Regions from separate parts of the Shinella sp. Sh6 genome, predicted to be linked through region 3. Evidence: predicted binding sites of a transcription regulator. Region 3 holds the regulator's gene; each other region holds the start of a gene.
The links. The regulator LexA, encoded in region 3, represses DNA repair genes until DNA is damaged. The targets are predictions, from matches to a motif close to TGTTCNNNNTGTGTTCNG.
Positions count from the first base shown of each region.

Region 1 (3,416 bases), 180 kb from region 3:
ACCATGCCGGCATTGGTGAACATTAGGGTCGGGTCGTTGCGCGGCACGAGCGGACTGGACGGCACGACCTCGTGTCCGTTCTTTCGGAAATAGTCGAGAAAAGTCGACCGGATCTCATTCACGCCGCTCATATCGCGTCCTTCATCTTGCCCTGCGCACGCCGGTGGCCGGCGCGTCATCCACCCAATGTCACGTTCAGCAGATGCGAAATCGCCCCGCCGGCCGGAGTGCCCGCCGGAGGCCGCTCGGGGCCATCCATCCGCGAATTCCGTCGAAGTTGCGCGCGCCTGCCGACAGCCTTCCCAAAAAGGCCGGAAACCCCGGGCGCGCGCGCGAACCCAAGGCTTTTATCGCCCGCCTCGGCACCTGTCCAGACACCAAAAAACCGGCCTTTCGCGAAGAAGAGGCCGGTCTTTCGAGTTTTTCACCACCGTTGCGCGGCGATTACACTTCGCCGTCGCTGCCGTCGTTCGGATCCGGCCCGCCGTTTTCCAGGAAGCGGTCGGCGATGAGGCCGGCATTCTGGCGCAGCGCCGTCTCGATCTCGCGGGCGAGATCCGGGTTGTCGCGCAGGAACGTCTTGGCGTTCTCGCGGCCCTGGCCGAGGCGCTGGCTGTTGTAGGAGAACCAGGCGCCCGATTTCTCGACGATGCCGGCCTTGACGCCGAGGTCGATGAGCTCGCCCGTCTTGGACACGCCCTCTCCGTACATGATATCGAACTCGACCTGCTTGAAGGGCGGGGCCATCTTGTTCTTGACGACCTTGACGCGGGTCTGGTTGCCGATCACCTCGTCGCGCTCCTTGACGGCGCCGATGCGGCGGATGTCGAGGCGGACGGAGGCGTAGAACTTCAGCGCGTTGCCGCCGGTCGTCACCTCCGGCGAACCGTAGACGACGCCGATCTTCATGCGGATCTGGTTGATGAAGATGACCATCGTGTTGGACTTGGAGATGGACGCCGTCAGCTTGCGCAGCGCCTGGCTCATCAGGCGGGCCTGGAGGCCGGGCAGGCTCTCGCCCATCTCGCCCTCGATTTCGGCGCGCGGCGTAAGCGCTGCGACCGAGTCGACGACCAGCACGTCGATGGCGCCGGAGCGCACCAGCGTATCGGTGATCTCGAGCGCCTGCTCGCCGGTGTCCGGCTGCGAGATCAGCAGGTTTTCAAGGTCGACGCCGAGCTTGCGGGCATAGACCGGATCGAGCGCGTGTTCGGCATCGACGAAGGCGCAGATGCCGCCCTTCTTCTGGGATTCGGCGATGGTCTGCAGCGCCAGCGTCGTCTTGCCCGAGCTTTCCGGCCCGTAGATCTCGATGATGCGGCCCTTCGGCAGGCCGCCGATGCCGAGCGCGACGTCGAGGCTGAGCGAACCCGTCGAGACCGTCTCGACCTCGATCACGCTGTCCTTGCCGCCGAGCTTCATGATGGAGCCCTTGCCGAACGAGCGCTCGATCTGGGAGAGAGCCGCTTCGAGTGCCTTGCTTTTATCCACTGTTTTATCCTCTACGAGCCGCAAAGTGTTCTGTGCCATTTGGTCCACCTTTAGGTTATTGAAGCAAGACAGGCAACGAAGCCGCCGATGAAAGCTATGTACACATTTTGTTCTCGTTTTGCAAGGTACCATCATCCATTTGAATGGATTTGTGAATCGAGTGCGTGTTCTATTTTCGTTTCCGGTGGATGAAACAGGCGGGCGAACAGGTCCGGAACCCCTGCCGCGGCGGGCGTTCGGGGCCGAATCGGCGCATAGAGGATGACGATGACGGGTAGCAGGATACTGGTGCTGGGCGGCGCCCATGTGGACAGGCGCGGGCGCATCGCCGGCGAGACGGCGCCGGGGGCGAGCAATCCGGGAACGTGGTTCGTGGAGGCGGGCGGCGGCGCGTTCAACGCGGCGCGCAACCTCGCCCGGCTCGGCCACCGCGTGCGGCTCGTCTCGCCGCGCGGCGGGGATGCGGACGGCGATATCGTGACGGCGGCGGCGGAAGCGGCGGGCGTCGAGGACACGCCCTTCGTCTTCCTCGACCGCGCAACGCCGAGCTATACCGCGATCATCGAGCGGGACGGCAACCTCGTCATCGCGCTCGCCGACATGGAGCTCTACCGGCTGTTCTCGCCGCGCCGCCTGCAGCAGCGGGCGATGCGCGAGGCGATGGCGGAGGCCGATGTCATCCTCACCGACGCCAACCTGCCGGCCGAAACGCTTGCCGCGATCGCCCGGGCTGCGACGTCCTTGCGGCTGCCGCTCGCCGGCATCGCCATCTCGCCGGCGAAGGTCGTGCGGTTCAGGGAAAACCTTTCCGCCCTCGCCTTCCTCTTCATGAACGAGGCGGAGGCCCGCACGCTGACAGGCGCTTCGCCGGAGGACCCGGCCGACTGGCCGAAGGCGCTGCGCGAAGCGGGACTTTCCGCAGGCGTGGTGACACGCGGCGGCCGGGGCGTCGTCGCCTTCGACGAGACGGGCGCCGCCCTCGTCGTGCCGCCGGATATCCCCGCGCTCGGCGACGTCACCGGGGCGGGCGATTCGCTCGCCTCCGGTTTCCTCAGCGCCTGGGCCCGCGGCGCGGGGATCGGCGAGGCGCTGCGCCATGGCGTGGCGGCGGCGGCCATCACCGTGCGCTCGCCCCTCGCCGTCGCCGAGGAAATGTCGGAAGAGGCGCTTGCCGACGCACTTTTTCTTGTGCCGAAGGCCGAAATCCTGTCATGAGACTTTTTTGCCCAGGATTCCTCCCAGGATCGCGTAAGGACACGTCATGACCAGCCCCCTCACCCCCAGCCTGCCGCTGCAATATTCCGCCGAAGTCGCCGCCGCAAAGGCGCGCGGCGCGCCGATCGTCGCCCTCGAATCGACCATCATCACCCACGGCATGCCCTATCCCGGCAATCTCGACATGGCGCGCAGCGTCGAGCGCATCATCCGCGAGGAAGGCGCCGTGCCGGCCACCATCGTGGTGATCGACGGCGTGCTGCATATCGGCCTTGAGGATGCGCAGCTCGAAGCGCTCTCGCAGAGCGAGGGCGCCATGAAGGTCTCGCGCGCCGACCTCGCCTTCGCCATCGCCGAGCGCCGCACGGGCGCCACCACGGTCGCGGCGACGATGATCGGCGCGGCGCTTGCCGGCATCAAGGTCTTCGCCACCGGCGGCATCGGCGGCGTACATCGCGGCGCGGAAGAGACCTTCGACATCTCGGCCGACCTCGAGGAGCTGGCGCGCACCGGTGTCATCGTCGTCTGCGCCGGCGCCAAGGCGATCCTCGACATTCCGAAGACGCTGGAAGTGCTGGAGACCCGCGGCGTGCCGGTCGTCACCTATGACAGCCCGGTCTTCCCGGCCTTCTGGTCGCGCGATTCGGGGCTCAAGAGCCCGCTGATGCTCAACAGCCCGGCCGCCATCGCCAATTTCCAGGCGGTGCGCG
Region 1 covers NZ_AP044005.1:1,756,566-1,759,981, forward strand. The annotation lists gene alaS (alanine--tRNA ligase) at 1-131, opposite strand, end outside; gene recA (recombinase RecA) at 445-1,530, opposite strand; gene ACZ5TO_RS08670 (carbohydrate kinase family protein) at 1,759-2,706, shown strand; gene ACZ5TO_RS08675 (pseudouridine-5'-phosphate glycosidase) at 2,753-3,416, shown strand, end outside.
Region 1: the regulator LexA is predicted to act here: its motif matches at 1,657-1,674, upstream of recA (recombinase RecA).

Region 2 (3,416 bases), 350 kb from region 3:
GACGAGGAGGATATCGCCCGGCTCGTCGCCGAGATTGGTATCCAGCCCCTCCTCCAGCGAGATGGCGCGGGCGGTGGCCGCGCGCATGCGCAGCTCGTCCGTCAGCGTCTTCAGCCGCACGAGGCTTTTCACCCGCGACATGAGCTGGAGGTCGTTGACCGGCTTGGTGAGGAAATCGTCCGCGCCGGCCTTGAGGCCCCGCACGCGGTCGGACGGCTGGTCGAGCGCCGTCACCATGACGACGGGGATATGGGCGGTGCGCGGATTGGCCTTCAGCCGCTCGCAGACCTCGAAACCGTCGATGCCCGGCATCATGATGTCGAGCAGGATGAGGTCGACCTGCGTGCGCTCGCAGATGGAGAGGGCATCGTAGCCGTTCTCGGCCGTCAGCACGTCGAAATATTCCGCCAGCAGCCGCGCTTCGAGCAGCTTCACATTGGCCGGAATGTCGTCGACGACGAGGATGCGTGCCGTCATTCTGCTGCCCCCGCCTTACGCGTCCCCGAGATAGGTCTTGATGGTCTCGATGAACTTCGGCACCGAAATGGGCTTGGAGACATAGGCCTCGCAGCCGCCCTGGCGGATGCGCTCCTCGTCGCCCTTCATCGCGAAGGCCGTGACGGCGATCACGGGAATGACGTGGAGCTCGTCGTCCTCCTTCAGCCACTTGGTGACCTCGAGGCCCGAGACCTCGGGGAGCTGAATGTCCATCAGGATCAGGTCGGGGCGATATTTGCGCGCAAGATCAAGGGCTTCCATACCGTTCCGGGTCTGGATGGTCGCATAGCCGGATGCCTCGATGAGGTCCCGGAAGAGCTTCATGTTCAGCTCGTTGTCCTCGACAATCATGACCTGTTTGGGCATCGTGCGTCCCTGTTCCTCTCGCCGGCCTTGCAACCGTCCGGGAGATAGATAAGTTGCGGCAAAGCCGAAATCACCCAGCCCGACCGCAGCCACGTTAGCGTCACTTGGTTGATTAAAAGGTAAATTTCCCGAGGAAAAACGATGAAAAGCCAGAAAGATACAACCGCGGGTGAAGACGCGGAGGCTGTCGCCGTCTCCATCCTCGGCTGGCTTGCCGGCGAGCCGGAGCTGCTCTCCCGCTTCCTTTCGCTCACCGGCGTCACGCCCGCGGAGGTGCGGGGCGCGGTGAACGATCCGGGCTTCCTTGCCGGCCTTGTCGAATTCCTGATGGGCCACGAGCCGACGCTGCTTTCCTTCAGCGCGGCGACGGGCATTGCGCCCGAGGCGGTCGTCGCCGCCCATGCGCGCCTTGCCGGGCCGCCGGGCGGGGCCGATTTCTGAGCCCGCGCCCGGGGCGAATCCCGGCAGGCTTTCTGCCTGTGCATCGCCATGCTCTGCGCCTTCCATGACTATTGAGACTCATGAATTTAGGCGCTAATGTCGCGATGTTCAATATTTGTTCCAGGTCATGACCGTTGCCGCCACGCGCTTTCCGGGCTTTTGCCGCGACTGCCTTGCCGGGCAGCCTGCCGGCCTGCGGCGTTGCCGGGCCTGCGGCAGCCCGCGCCTCGTCTACCACGACGAACTCAACGACCTGACGCTCGCCCATATCGACTGCGACGCCTTCTATGCGGCGATCGAGAAGCGCGACAATCCGGAGCTTGCCGACAAGCCCGTCATCATCGGCGGGGGAAAGCGCGGCGTCGTCTCCACCGCCTGCTATATCGCCCGCATCCACGGCGTGCGCTCGGCCATGCCGATGTTCAAGGCGCTGGAAGCCTGCCCGAACGCCGTGGTCATCAAGCCGGACATGGAGAAATATGTCGCCGTCGGCCGGCAGGTCCGCACCATGATGCAGGACCTGACGCCGCTCGTGCAGCCTTTGTCCATCGATGAAGCCTTCCTCGAATTGAAAGGCACGGAGCGGCTGCACCACGATCCCCCTGCCCGCGTGCTCGCGCGCTTCGCCCAGCGGGTGGAGAGGGAAGTCGGCATCACCATCTCCATCGGCCTTTCCTATTGCAAGTTCCTCGCCAAGGTCGCCTCCGATCTCAACAAGCCGCGCGGCTTTTCCGTCATCGGCGCCGCCGAGGCGCTGGATTTCCTGCGCGACAAGCCGGTGCGCCTCATCTGGGGCGTCGGCAAGGCCTTTGCCGAGACGCTGGAGCGCGACGGCATCCGCACCGTCGGCCAGCTCCAGACCATGGAGGAAACCGACCTGATGCGCCGCTACGGCATCATGGGCAAGCGGCTCTTCCATCTCTCGCGCGGGCAGGACGACCGCGAGGTGCACCCCAACGATCCGGCAAAAAGCGTTTCGGCGGAAACCACCTTCTTCGACGACATCTCGCGCTATGACGACCTCGTTGCGCATCTGCGCCGCCTCAGCGAGAAGGTGGCGACGCGCCTGCGCAAGTCCGGCATCGCCGGCCACACCGTCGTCCTCAAGCTGAAGACCGCCGACTTCAAGGGCCGCACCCGCAACCGCAAGCTGGAAGACCCGACGATGCTCGCCGACAGGATCTTCCGCACCGGCATGGAGCTCCTGCGCAAGGAGGCGGACGGCACGAAATACCGCCTGATCGGCATCGGCGTCAGCGACCTCACCGACCCCGGCCGCGCCGATCCGCCGGACCTCGTCGATCCCGCCGCCGCGCGCCGGGCCGCCGCCGAGGCGGCCATGAACACGCTGCGCGACAAGTTCGGCAAGGCGAGCGTGGAGACCGGCTATACCTTCGGCAAGTCGGGCCCGGAGCGCTTTCACGGAAAGTTGACCCTGAAATCCAGCGGCAGGGACGAGGAACCGGCCGAATAAAACCCGGCGGACCAGCGTTCCTGACTGCATCGGGATGGCACAGACCGGCCCGCCGCCACGGCCGCATCAAGCCTTCCTTAAACCAGATGCGCTAGGCTTTCGGCCGGTTTGTATTGCGTACGGATGGGTAACATGAAGTTTCGCCTCGCCACTGGCATAAGCATCGTGGGCCTGATGCTGAGTTGCGGCACCGCGCTTGCCGGCACGCTCGAAGGTCCGCTCCAGATCGTGGTGTCGAAGGATCAGCAGCAATTGAAGGTCTATGACGGCGGCGTGGTCGTGGCGACCTCCCGCGTTTCCACCGGCAAGGCGGGCCATGCGACGCCGACCGGCATCTTCTCCATCCTCGAAAAGAAGCGCACGCATTTCTCCAACATCTACGACAGCGCGCCGATGCCCTTCATGCAGCGGCTCACCTGGTCGGGCATCGCCCTGCACGCATCGGGCAGCGTGCCCTCCTATCCGGCCTCGCACGGCTGCGTGCGCATGCCGAACGATTTTGCGAAAACGCTGTTCTCCGTCACCCGCCGCGGCGCGCATGTACTGATCAGCGACCGCGAGCTTACCCCGCAGCGCATCGTGCATTCCGCCCTCTTCAAGCCTTCCATCGTCGTGCCGGATACGCCGCTCCTCTCCG
Region 2 covers NZ_AP044005.1:1,220,215-1,223,630, reverse strand. The annotation lists gene ACZ5TO_RS05895 (PleD family two-component system response regulator) at 1-477, opposite strand, end outside; gene ACZ5TO_RS05890 (response regulator) at 493-864, opposite strand; gene ACZ5TO_RS05885 (DUF3572 domain-containing protein) at 1,006-1,305, shown strand; gene ACZ5TO_RS05880 (DNA polymerase IV) at 1,433-2,779, shown strand; gene ACZ5TO_RS05875 (L,D-transpeptidase family protein) at 2,912-3,416, shown strand, end outside.
Region 2: the regulator LexA is predicted to act here: its motif matches at 1,411-1,428, upstream of ACZ5TO_RS05880 (DNA polymerase IV).

Region 3 (3,416 bases):
GATTGCATCCTCCTCATCATGGCATCCCTTTCCGACGACACCGCGAAGGCGCTGGAAGACGCCGCCTTCTCGCTCGGCATGGATGTGCTGATCGAGGTGCATGACGAGCCCGAGATGGAGCGCGCGCTGAAGCTGAAATCCAGGCTCGTCGGCGTCAACAACCGAAACCTGCGCACCTTCGAGGTGGACCTCGCGGTCTCTGAAAAGCTCGCCGGCATGGTGCCGGACGACCGGCTGCTCGTCGGCGAGAGCGGCATCTTCACGCATGCCGATTGCGTGCGCCTCGGCAAGGTCGGCATTTCCACCTTCCTCGTCGGCGAAAGCCTGATGCGCAAGGACGACGTGACGGCGGCGACGCGCGAACTGCTGACGGGCGATGCCGGCATGCTGGCGGCGGAATGATGGCGGAAGACACCCGCACGCTCACCCATATAGGCGCCTCGGGCGAGGCGCACATGGTCGATGTCGGCGACAAGACGGAGACCGTACGCATCGCCCTTGCCGAAGGCTTCATCCGCATGGCGCCGGCAACGCTCGACCTCATCCTCAAGGGCGACGCCAAGAAGGGCGACGTGATCGGCACGGCGCGCCTTGCCGGCATCATGGCCGCCAAGCAGACGTCGAGCCTCATCCCCCTCTGCCATCCGCTGATGCTGACCAAGGTGACGGTGGAGATCCGCGAGGATCGCGCCCTGCCCGGCCTTCGCGTCGAGGCGATGGCCAAGCTCACCGGCCGCACCGGCGTGGAGATGGAGGCGCTGACAGCCGTCAGCGTCGCATGCCTCACCATCTACGACATGGCCAAGGCCGCCGACCGCGAAATGGAGATCGGCGGCATCCGCCTTCTCGAAAAGTCCGGCGGCCGCTCGGGCGATTACAGGCGCGGGGCGAAGGCCTGATGGCGCTGCTTCCCGTCGCCGATGCGCTGGAGCGCCTGCTTTCCGCCGCAAGGCCGGTGGAGCGGACGGAGACGGTCGCGCTGCACGAGGCCGCCGGCCGCGTGCTCGCCCGCGACGTGGCAGCCCGCCTCACCCAGCCGCCCTTCGACAATTCCGCGATGGACGGCTATGCCGTCCGCCATGCCGATATCGCCGAGCTCGGCTCGGTGCTCAAGGTCGCGGGCACCTCTTCCGCCGGACACGCCTTCGCGGGAACGGCCGGCCCGGGCGAGGCCGTGCGCATCTTCACCGGCGCGCCGCTGCCCGCCTTCGCCGATACCGTCCTTCTCCAGGAGGATGCCGAAGTGCTGGAGGACGGCCGCATCCGCACGACCTTCCTGACGCCGAAAGGCCGCCACATCCGCCCGCGCGGGCAGGATTTCTCCGAAGGCGAGATCGTGCTGAAGGCCGGCGACGTCCTCGATGCCGGCCGCCTGACGGTCGCCGCGGCGATGAACCATCCGGACCTGACGGTCTATGCCCGCCCCCGCGTCGCGCTGCTGGCGACCGGCGACGAGCTCGTGCGCCCCGGCACGCCGCCCGGCGAAAGCCAGATCGTCGCCTCCAACACCTACGGCGTCGCGGCCCTTGCGCGCGAGGCGGGCGCGGAGGTGATCGACCTCGGCATCGTCGCCGACGACAGGGAGGCCATCCTCGCCGCGGTGCGCGAGGCGCTTTCGCGCGACATCGACGTGCTGGTGACGCTCGGCGGCGCTTCGGTCGGCGATTTCGACCTCGTTCGGCCCGTGCTTGGCGAAGCCGGCATGGAACTCGACTTCTGGCGCATTGCCATGCGCCCCGGAAAGCCGCTGATGGTCGGCCGGCTCGGCGATATCCGCGTCGTCGGCCTGCCGGGCAATCCCGTGTCCAGCCTCGTCTGCTCGCTGCTCTTCCTCGAGCCGCTCGTGCGGCGTCTGGCGCATCTTCCCGCCCGCAGCCGCCTGTGCCCCGCCGTCACCGCCGTTCCGCTCGGAGAAAACGACCACCGGCAGGATTATGTCCGCGCGCGTGTCGAGCGCACTGCCTCCGGCGCGCTCTCCGTCACGCCGTTCGACAGGCAGGATTCGTCAATGATGAAGATCTTCGCCGCGGCGGAAGGCCTGCTCGTGCGCCCGCCGGGCGCGCCTGCCGTGCCCGCCGGCAGCCCCTGCGACGTCCTGCTCCTGCGCGATCCCGAGGCCTGAACAGTCATATTATTGTTCAGGAAGCCCTTGCGGAACACATGCGGAACGGATAGTGTCTGTTCTGGATTTGTTTCACGATTCTCAACGGGGATGCCATGCTGACGCGCAAACAACAGGAACTCCTCCTGTTCATCCATGAGCGTATGAAGGAATCGGGCATTCCTCCATCCTTCGACGAGATGAAGGACGCGCTGGACCTGGCGTCGAAATCGGGCATCCACCGCCTCATCACGGCGCTCGAGGAGCGCGGCTTCATCCGCCGCCTTCCCAACCGGGCGCGGGCGCTGGAGGTCATCAAGCTGCCCGAGGCCTATTCGACGAGCCTCCAGCCCCGTCGCGGCTTCTCCCCCTCCGTCATCGAGGGAAGCCGGGGCAAGCAGCAGGCGCCGGCCGCTCCCGCCGCGCGCACGCCGGCCGTGCCGGAGATTTCCACATCCGTTTCGGTGCCCGTCATGGGGCGCATTGCCGCCGGCGTGCCGATCTCGGCCATCCAGAACAACACGCACGACATCACTGTGCCCGCCGAGATGATCGGCAGCGGCGACCATTATGCGCTGGAAGTGCGCGGCGATTCGATGATCGAGGCCGGCATCCTCGACGGCGACACGGTCATCATCCGCAATGGCAGCACCGCCAATCCGGGCGAGATCATCGTGGCGCTTGTCGACGACGAGGAAGCGACGCTGAAGCGCTTCCGCCGCAAGGGCGCCTCCATCGCGCTCGAAGCCGCCAACCCGGCCTACGAGACCCGCATTTTCGGCCCGGACCGCGTGAAGATCCAGGGCAAACTCGTCGGCCTCATCCGCCGTTACAACTGATCCTCCGCCTGCCCGCTTGCCGGAGGCTCGAAGCGGCCGGTGCGCCAATCGTAGGTGCGATGACGCGACCAGGGGCGGTCGACGCTTTCCACCGCCTGCGTGACATGGGCCTGCGCAAGGCTTGATGCTTCCGGCCCGGTCGCTGGCCCGATCTCCAATGCGCCGCTCCGGCGCAGATGCCGCGCCGTCACCAGCCTTGCGCCGGAGCGGCAGGCGTCAAGCCTCAGGGCATAGGGCACGACGACGAGGTCTGCGGCATCGCAGGCCGTGCCGAGGAAGGCCGTGTCCTCCAGCGCGACGATCCGCCAGCCGCTGGGCGAGACCGCGGCGCAGAAGGCTTTCGCCTCGCAGACGAAGGCGTTGCTGCTTCTTGCTGCGGCAAGGGCGGACGCCATTGCCGTTCCTGCCTTTTCGCGGTCGGCCTTTCGGCGCGGCCTTTTGCCGGTGACCTCGGGCTTCGAGGTGTCCTCCACGGC
Region 3 covers NZ_AP044005.1:1,572,019-1,575,434, reverse strand. The annotation lists gene trpC (indole-3-glycerol phosphate synthase TrpC) at 1-402, shown strand, start outside; gene moaC (cyclic pyranopterin monophosphate synthase MoaC) at 402-899, shown strand; gene ACZ5TO_RS07755 (molybdopterin molybdotransferase MoeA) at 899-2,122, shown strand; gene lexA (transcriptional repressor LexA) at 2,218-2,940, shown strand; gene ACZ5TO_RS07745 (ComEC/Rec2 family competence protein) at 2,931-3,416, opposite strand, start outside.

Region 4 (3,416 bases), 920 kb from region 3:
GGAGGATGCGGGACGGGACATGCGGCGAACCTCGCACATCCATCCGATTCCCTGCAAGTCCTCCGGCAGGAGGCGGATGCCGGAGGAACGCCGGTCAGCGCGGGGAAGCGGACCGGAGATAGGGGCCGGGCGACGTCGCCCGGCCGATTTCATGGCGCGCCGTGCTCACAGCAGCGAGAGCTGCACGCCGCTGCCCGACGGCGGCACGAACTGGTCGACGGCGAGATTGCGGCGCGTGCGCGTCAGCTCCAGCCGCTTGGAGGCCATCTCGAAGCGGCGGGCGATCTGCCAGGCATAGGGGCCTGCGCCCTTCATGCGCTTGCCGAACTCGGCGTCGTAATCCTTGCCGCCGCGCATGGAGCGCACCAGCGACATGACATGGCGGTAGCGGTCGGGATAGTTGCGCAGCAGCCAGTCGCGGAAGAGGGGGCTCACCTCCAGCGGCAGGCGGAGCAGCACGTAGCTCGCCTCCAGCACCCCGGCCGCCTTGCCCGAATCCAGTACCCGCTCGATCTCGTGGTCGTTGAGGCCGGGAATGATCGGCGCCATCATGATGGCGGTCGGGATGCCCGCCTCCGAGAGCGCACGGATCGCCTCCAGCCGGCGCGGCGGCGTGGCGGCGCGCGGCTCCATGGTGCGGGCGAGCTTGCGGTCGAGCGTGGTGACGGAAAGGCCGACCCAGGCAAGCCCGCGCGCCGCCATGCGCGAGAGGATGTCGATGTCGCGCATGATGAGCGCCGACTTGGTGACGATGGAGACCGGATGGTTCGCCTTGTCCAGCACCTCGAGGATCTGGCGCATGATCCGCCATTCCTTCTCGATCGGCTGGTAGGGGTCCGTATTGGTGCCGATGGCGATGACGCGCGGCTTGTAGCCGGGCCTGGAAAGCTCCCGCTCTAAGAGTTTCGGCGCATCGGGCTTGGCAAAAAGCTTCGCCTCGAAATCGAGGCCGGCGGACAGGCCCATGAAGGCATGGGTCGGCCGGGCGAAGCAATAGATGCAGCCGTGCTCGCAGCCGCGATAGGGATTGATCGAGCGGTCGAAGGGAATGTCGGGCGATTCGTTGCGGGTGATGATGGCGCGCGGCTTTTCCACCTGCACTTCCGTGCGGAAGGGCGGCAGGTCCTCCAGCGTCTGCCAGCCGTCGTCGAACCCCTCGCGCGTCAGCGGCTCGAACCGGCCGGTGAAGTTCAGCCCGGCTCCCCGGCCGCGCCGGCGCTCCGTATCGACGCGCAGGCCCGTCTCGGCCAGCAACGCTTCGGCAACGTCCTTCGCATGGCCGGGCGCAAGCGCGCCCTGCCTGAGGCTTACAAGATCGTTCATGGCTGTCTCCGACGGGGCCATCCGCCCCGATTCAATGACTATATTCCTATCGCCGGAATGAGAACATTGCAAGAACAAAATTGGAGGGGCTTCTCGTGGAAGGCGCGGAAAACGGTATATGCCGCTTTGCCCCTCACCCTAACCCTCTCCCCGCAAGCGGGGCGAGGGGACGTGCCTGACGAGCAGATACTGTTTGAGGAAGCCGGCGCAACATACCCCTTCGCCCCGCTTGCGGGGAGAAGGTGCCGGCAGGCGGATGAGGGGCGGTCTTCATGGATGAGCCGATGACAAACCATGCTGCGATGCGGTAAGAGAGGCCATGCTGACGATCATCATGGAATGCCGGGACAACGAGGCGGAGCTGGCGCAGACGCTGTCGGTGCTCGTCGCCGGGGCCGTGGAAGGCCTCGTGCGCGACGTGATCGTGCTCGACCACGGCTCGCGCGACGGCTCGGCGACGGTGGCGGACGCAGCCGGCTGCCGCTTCCTCGATACGTGGGACCTTGCCGATGTGCTGGGCTCGGCGCGCGGCGACTGGCTGCTGCTGCTGGAGCCCGGCGCGCGGCCGCTTTCCGGCTGGGTGGAGGCGATCGCCGATCACGTCGCCGCCCATCCTGGCCCGGCCCGGTTCCGCGGCGCGCGCAAGCGGCCGTTCCTGCAGCGGCTCGGGCAGAGGCTGCCGCTCGAAGAGGGATATCTCGTTACGAAGCGGCAGGCCGCCGACGCGGCGCGGCCGGGCATGGGGCTTGCCGGACTTGCGGCAGGGGCGAAGGTGCGGATGCTGCCCGCCGAGATCGCGCCGGCCTGGGCGACGCGGGCGCTGCGCGCCGGCTGATCAGCCGGCCGAGCGCTTCAGGTGCTCGTCGAGGCGCGGCATGATCTCCACGAAATTGCAGGGCATGTGGCGATAGTCGAGCTGCGCCTTCAGGATGCCGTCCCAGGCGTCCTTGCAGGCGCCCGGCGAGCCGGGCAGCACGAAGACGAAGGTGGCGTTGAGCACGCCACCCGTCGCGCGCGACTGGATCGTCGACGTGCCGATCTTGTCGTAGGAAATGCGGTGGAAGACCTCGGAAAAGCCGTCCATGCGCTTTTCGAAGATCGGCTCCAGCGCCTCCGGCGTCACGTCGCGGCCGGTAAAGCCCGTTCCTCCCGTGGTGATCACCACGTCGATGGCCTCCTCCCGCGTCCAGGCCTCCACCTGCGCGCGGATGGCGGCGACGTCGTCCGCCACGATGGCGCGGGCGGCAAGGCGGTGCCCGGCTTCGGTGACGCGGGCGACGAGCGTGTCGCCGGAGCGGTCCGTCTCCGGCGTGCGGGTGTCCGAGACGGTCAGCACGGCGATGCCGACCGGGATGAAGGGCCTCGTCTCGTCAATGCGCGCCATCGGATGCTCCAAGCGTCGTGGTGGCGGCGAAGAACCAGTGCGGATGCCGCCGGGAAAGCGCGGCTGCCGCTGCGTCCGCCGCCTCCCGCGAAGGATATAGCCCAAAGCAGGTCGCGCCGGAACCGGACATGCGCACGGTCCGCGCTTCGGTCTCGCCAAGGCTTTCGGATATCCGCGCGATCTCCGGGCAGAGCCGGCGGGCGGGCGGTTCGAGATCGTTGCGCAGGCCCGCGATGGCCGCCGGCCAGTCGGCCGATGCTCCCTCAAGGGCGAGCGGCGGATTGTCCGTCGAGGCGAGGGCCTTGAAGACGGCGGGCGTCGAGACGCCGACGAGCGGATTGGCGAGCACCATGGCAAGCGGGGGGAGGGCGAGCGGCGTGATGGCCTCGCCGATGCCGCGGGCGACCAGCGGGCGGCTTGCAAGGCACATCGGCACGTCCGCGCCGAGGCCGAGCGCGATGGCATTCAGCGCGTCGTGCGGCAGGCCCGCCTGCCAGAGTGCCAGAAGCCCGCGCAGCGTCGCCGCCGCATCGGCCGAGCCGCCGCCGATGCCGGAGGCGACGGGCAGGTTCTTTTCGAGATGGATATGCACCGCCGGCGCGCCGCCGAGGGCCTCCCGCAGCCGGTCGCGGGCGCGGGTGACGAGATTGTCGCCCTCCGCCGCAAGCGCGCCCGCGAAGGGGCCGGATAGCGTGAAGCGGTCCTCTTC
Region 4 covers NZ_AP044005.1:650,913-654,328, forward strand. The annotation lists gene ACZ5TO_RS03045 (ribonuclease HII) at 1-39, opposite strand, end outside; gene ACZ5TO_RS03050 (PA0069 family radical SAM protein) at 166-1,323, opposite strand; gene ACZ5TO_RS03055 (glycosyltransferase family protein) at 1,643-2,158, shown strand; gene moaB (molybdenum cofactor biosynthesis protein B) at 2,159-2,707, opposite strand; gene ACZ5TO_RS03065 (4-(cytidine 5'-diphospho)-2-C-methyl-D-erythritol kinase) at 2,694-3,416, opposite strand, start outside.
Region 4: the regulator LexA is predicted to act here: its motif matches at 1,383-1,400, upstream of ACZ5TO_RS03050 (PA0069 family radical SAM protein).